Regions from separate parts of the Pantoea sp. F_5 genome, predicted to be linked through region 2. Evidence: predicted binding sites of a transcription regulator. Region 2 holds the regulator's gene; the other holds the start of a gene.
The links. Region 2 encodes LexA, which represses DNA repair genes until DNA is damaged. Its sites were predicted from a motif close to TNCTGTATGTACATACAGNA; they were not measured.
Positions count from the first base shown of each region.

Region 1 (3,039 bases), on a different contig from region 2:
CATAATAAACAGATGATCGGAGAGACCGATGGCGGTAATCACGGAGTCGAGGCTGAAAATAATGTCGAGCATCATGATCTGCACTATCGCACCAAGAAACGAATGAACGCGGGTGTTGTGCTCGCCTTCGCTGCCTTCAATCGTTTCATGGATCTCCATGCTCGATTTCCACAGCAGGAAAAGACCGCCAAAAAGCAGAATCAAATCACGCGCCGAGAACGCATGATCCATCAGCGTAAACAGCGGATTAGTCAGACGGGCGACCCATGCGATGGAAGCCAGCAGGCCAAGACGCATTAACATCGCCCCCATCAGACCAATGCGGCGTGCACTGGCTTGCTGGTGTTTTGGTAGTTTAGCGACCACCAGCGACAGGAAAATAATGTTATCAATACCCAGCACCACCTCAAGGATGGTCAGGGTGCCCAGCGCCAGCCAGGCGTTGGGATCGGAAATCCACTCAAACATACCGGCATTCAATCCTAAACGAAAAGTAAACGGCGATTATACGCATTGAATTCGCCAATCTCCCACAAAATTGCGACGCTGGTCGCGCAGGGTAAGCGATTTACAGGAGAAAATGGCGCGCCAGCAGGGGACCGGTGAAGCTCTTCTTCAGGTAGAAGCCGCGCGGCAGTGTCATGATGGGCTGGCCCTGATCGCCAATTCCCTCGGTCAGTGCCTTACTGTTGGCGGCTTTGGGCCGGATTTGCAGCCAGGCACCATGCCGCGCGGTAATCTGCTCAACGCGCCCCAGCACGATCATATCCATCAGTTCTTCCCAGTCCTGACGCAACATCTCATCTTCTTCCGCATTCGGGCTCCATAACAGCGGCGCACCGACACGACGTTCCCGCAGCGGAATTTCACGCCCACCTTCAACCGGGATCCACAACACCCGCGCCAGCTTGTGACGCACATGGCTGGTGAGCCAGGTCACGCCGCTGTTACCGGTCAGCGGTGCGACACAGACAAAGGTCGTTTCCAGCGGTTTACCCTGTGCATCAATCGGGATGGTTTTCAGTTCGATACCCAGATGGGCAAAGTCCTGTTCCGCTTTGCTGCCCGCGCTCGCCCCAAGGTGCCACTCCAGCAGCATGCCGACCCAGCCTTTATCGCGTTTAAGATCCACAGGCATGGGCAGACCGGCACGTGCAGCCAGGGTTTCCATAGGTAATCCGGCTAAATCCTGCGCGCGTGCCAGCAGGCTGGCTTCATCTTCGGGTGGTCCTGGTGGATAACGCATGTTGATAACTCACAATGATTAAAATTTGTACAGGTGCGGATAAGTAAGTTGTCCCGCTAAAATGAATCGTGTCCGGGCTCGATAATAACATGATAGATCATGCTTTTTTGAGTGGATTGGCCTTGCGCTATCGGCGATGAGCCAGGGTTATCCCAGCTTACCCGCAACAATGAACAGGATCTCCAGCCCGGTTATCCACAGAAAAGTGGGATAACCCCCTTATCTTTGCAGTACTGGTTCCATTTACAGCCTTGACTTTTCGTTATCTGAGCATAATTTCACCGCTCTGACCTAACGATGAGCGATTATCTGTGGATAAAAAGCGATGTGATTATAATTTAATCAATTGTATGTGGGCGTAAAAATATTCGCTGTTTATAGAAAGCTTCTGAAGCAGGACTTTTCATTAATTTCCTTTATAATCAAACAAATAATAAATTAACTCTTTTCGGCTCTCCCGGGTGCGATGGCGGGGTTATTCAGTTAACTCCCGCGTTCTGCACAAAGCTATCCACAGAAAAGGTGAATAAGATCGATATTTTTTGCGGTTTTTGTTTATAACTTTGCCCTTTTCTGTGAGTTATCCCGCTATTAATGGCTCAACCCCCCATGAATCCAGTGGTTTACCGCCTGTAAGGAGTGTGAAACAATCAGGCCATTCAAATTTTGCTTTGAGGTAGTCCGGTGATCGATGATGATGGCTACCGCCCGAATGTTGGTATCGTAATCTGTAACCGGCAGGGACAAGTGTTATGGGCCAGGCGCTTTGGACAGCATTCCTGGCAATTTCCTCAGGGAGGCATCAATCCCGGTGAAACCGCAGAACAGGCGATGTATCGCGAACTGTTCGAAGAGGTTGGATTACACAGGAAAGATGTTCGAATACTTGCCTCTACCCGTAACTGGTTACGTTACAAGTTGCCAAAACGTTTGGTGCGTTGGGACACAAAGCCGGTATGTATCGGCCAGAAACAAAAGTGGTTTCTTCTGCAGTTAATGTGTAATGACGCGGATATCAATGTGCAGCACAGCAGCACGCCGGAATTTGACGGCTGGCGCTGGGTCAGTTTCTGGTATCCGGTGCGTCAGGTTGTCTCCTTTAAGCGCGATGTCTATCGTCGGGTAATGAAGGAATTCGCTGGCGTGGTGATGTCTATGCAGGAGAGTGCGGGGCAGCGAAATAATCCTGCCCATCGACGTAAGAGAGGATAGGCCACGCCCTTTATGCTCACTCAGTTGCGCGAAATTGTAGAAAAAGTGGCGAGTGCACCGCGTCTCAATGAAGCACTCGACATCCTGGTCAATGAGATCTGTCTGGCGATGGATACGGAAGTCTGTTCTGTTTACCTCGCCGATCACGATCGTCGCTGCTATTACCTGATGGCGACGCGCGGCCTCAAAAAACCGCGTGGCCGCACCGTGACACTGGCGTTTGACGAAGGTATCGTCGGTTTAGTGGGCCGTCTGGCCGAACCGATTAACCTTGCTGACGCCCAGAGTCACCCCAGCTTTAAATATATCCCCGCAGTCAAAGAGGAGCGTTATCGCTCCTTCCTCGGCGTGCCCATTATCAGCCGCCGCCAGCTTCTTGGCGTGCTGGTGGTGCAGCAGCGCGAACATCGTCAGTTTGATGAAAGCGAAGAGTCATTCCTGGTTACGCTCGCCACTCAGATGGCGGCGCTGCTGTCGCAGTCTCAGATGGGCCAGCTATTTGGTCAGTTCCGGCAGACGCGGGTGCGCGCGATTGCGGCAGCGCCCGGTGTAGCAGTGGCACCCGGCTGGGTCGATGAGAC
Region 1 is NZ_VWUO01000003.1:290,290-293,328, forward strand. Features, by position in the region: gene F3I44_RS06040 (TerC family protein) at 1-468, opposite strand, end outside; gene mutH (DNA mismatch repair endonuclease MutH) at 569-1,246, opposite strand; gene rppH (RNA pyrophosphohydrolase) at 1,931-2,458, shown strand; gene ptsP (phosphoenolpyruvate--protein phosphotransferase) at 2,471-3,039, shown strand, end outside.
Region 1: a site for LexA is predicted at 1,478-1,497, ahead of mutH (DNA mismatch repair endonuclease MutH). Genes of this name have one in related genera too.

Region 2 (3,039 bases):
CGACTTATCTGTCCCATGTTCCGTGGCCATACGCCGCAGAGAGACGGTCGGCGAGAAGCGGACAAAGCTGTCGCGCCCATGCCAGATGACCGCAAAGAACTTCTGCACGCCGTTCAGCACCCGCAGGTGTGGTGTGGCTTCGCCCTGAACTTCACGTCCCGGTGCACGACCAAACATCACGGTGACGGGAAGCATCTGAATATCCAGCGTGGGATTATTGCGATGCAGGTCCAGGTAATCGTGGAAAATTTTCACCGATTCCACGCTGGGTACAAAATAGGGGAAGACGCGCGGGCCATCGTGGATAAAGACGTGGCGAGGCAGCAGGGAACCATCAATCTCCAGTGGAGAGAGCGGATCGGGCAGATGATGCCGCAGACACTGCGCGCGCAAAGTCAGTAAGTCAGCCTTCGAATCGTAAGGCAAAACATACATAATAGGTCGGGTCGGATCCAGACCATGTTCAGACACGGGATCGGCCGGAATGGCCTTACTCTTTACCAGAAACGAGAGTGGTAAATTAAGCAATTTATAATAAAGTTTACGCCAACCTGACATAGACAACATGAAGCCTCTTGTTAGCAAAGCGCCGCAAGCATACCAGAAAGTGCAGCGAAGATCTGTGGTGGTGCCAAATGCACGCAGCCCAGACATTGACGTCAATCCGATAAAAGGGTTCCCACACATGGCAAATAATGCCACCGGACTTATCAGAATAGTAAAAGCCGCAGGTTACTCCTGGCAGGGGCTGCGTGCCGCGTGGCAACATGAAGCGGCGTTTCGTCAGGAAGCCCTGGCTGCGCTGGCGGCGATCATTATCGCCTGCTGGCTGGATGTCGATGTGATCTCGCGCATCCTGATGATTGGGTCGGTGGTGCTGGTGGTCATCGTCGAAATCCTCAATAGCGCCATTGAAGCGGTGGTCGATCGCATCGGTCAGGAGCATCATCCGCTGGCAGGCCGGGCCAAAGATATGGGCTCTGCGGCGGTACTGATCAGCATCTTACTGGCACTGTTTGTCTGGATCGCGCTGCTCTGGACACATTTGCGATAAGCGTTCCATATCGCGCCAGAAGCCGCGTTTTGCCTGACAATCGGTTTCCATTTCGCCAATACCTGTATATACTCACAGCGACTGTATAAACAACCAGGGGGCGGGATGAAAGCATTAACCAGCAGGCAGCAGCAGGTCTATGACCTGATTCGCGACCATATTTCTTCAACAGGCATGCCGCCTACGCGCGCAGAGATTGCTGCACAACTGGGCTTCCGCTCACCGAATGCGGCAGAAGAGCACCTGAAAGCGCTGGCGCGTAAAGGCGTCATCGAGATCGTTTCCGGTGCATCGCGCGGCATTCGTCTGCTAATGGAAGAAGAAGCCTCAGAAGGCATACCGTTGATTGGCCGGGTTGCTGCCGGTGAGCCGATCATGGCGCAGGAACATATCGAAACCCACTATAAAGTGGATCCGGGCCTGTTTAAGCCGTCTGCTGACTTCCTGCTGCGCGTCAGCGGAATGTCGATGAAAGATATCGGGATTATGGATGGCGACCTGCTCGCGGTACATAAAACCCAGGATGTGCGCAACGGCCAGGTTGTCGTTGCCCGCATTGATGATGAAGTCACCGTTAAGCGCTGGAAAAAGCAGGGTGCTATCGTGCATCTGCTGCCTGAAAACAGCGACTTCGACCCGATTGTTGTCGATACCCGTGCACAGTCCCTGACCATCGAAGGTCTGGCGGTTGGCGTGGTACGCAACGGCGAGTGGCTCTGATTTGAGGCCGGCGTGCATTCGCCTTTACTGATGCTATTCTGTCTGCCCTAATTTTGTCGCTGCCTGTTTTGCGCAGCGACACCGAGCACGGAACGGCGAATGCGCTTTATTACGGCAACCGATAAAAACCTCTGGCGGCTTGCGCTGCCGATGATCCTTTCAAATATCACTGTTCCCTTACTGGGGGTGGTCGATACTGCAGTCATTGGTCATCTCGACAGCCCCGTCTATCTTGGCGGGGTTGCGGTCGGGACCACGGTGACCAGCTTCCTCTTTATGCTGCTGCTTTTCCTTCGAATGAGTACAACTGGCCTGACGGCACAGGCGTTTGGTGCGGGCGATAAAACCGCGCTGGCACGCGCGCTGACTCAGCCGCTGATTATTGCGCTGCTGGCAGGTGTACTGTTCATCGCTTTACGTTATCCGATTATTCAGCTGGCGACCCATCTGGTTGGCGGTAATCCCGCGGTACTGGAACAGGCGGCGCTGTTTATTCAGATTCGCTGGCTCAGTGCGCCTGCTACGCTGGCAAATCTGGTCATTCTGGGCTGGCTGCTGGGCGTGCAATATGCGCGCGCGCCGGTGATCCTGCTGGTGGTGGGCAATCTGGTTAATATTGTGCTCGATCTCTGGCTGGTGATGGGGCTGCACTGGGGTGTCGCGGGTGCGGCAACCGCCACGGCGCTGGCGGAGTATATTACACTGGGTGTCGGCAGCATCATGGTCTGGCGGGTCCTGAAGCTGCGCGGTATTCCCCTGAGCCTGCTGAAGCAGAGCTGGCGCGGAGACAGCGGCCGGCTGCTGCGGCTGAACCGGGATATCATGCTGCGCTCATTGATGCTGCAACTCTGTTTTGCCTCGCTGACCGTGCTGGGCGCGCGGCTGGGCCCGGATGTGGTGGCGGTCAACGCGGTATTGCTGATGTTCATTACGTTCACGGCCTATGCGCTGGATGGCTTTGCCTACGCGGTTGAAGCGTTTGCTGGCGAGGCGCATGGTGCAAAAGATGGCGGCAAACTGCTGCGCGTCTGGCACTCTGCCTGTCGACAGGCAGTTGTGGTGGCGCTGTTCTTCTCGCTGATCTATGCCATTGCTGGCCCGCAGATTGTTACCCTGTTGACCTCTCTTCCTTCGCTGCAACAGAGTGCTGACCGCTATCTGGTCTGGCAGATCGTTATGCCGCTGATCGGCGTCTGGTGTTATCTGCTGGATGGGATGTTTATCGGCGCAACGCGTGGACGTGAGATGCGTAACAGCATGGTGAT
Region 2 is NZ_VWUO01000008.1:195,945-198,983, reverse strand. Features, by position in the region: gene plsB (glycerol-3-phosphate 1-O-acyltransferase PlsB) at 1-558, opposite strand, end outside; gene F3I44_RS12990 (diacylglycerol kinase) at 686-1,054, shown strand; gene lexA (transcriptional repressor LexA) at 1,160-1,774, shown strand; gene dinF (MATE family efflux transporter DinF) at 1,874-3,039, shown strand, end outside.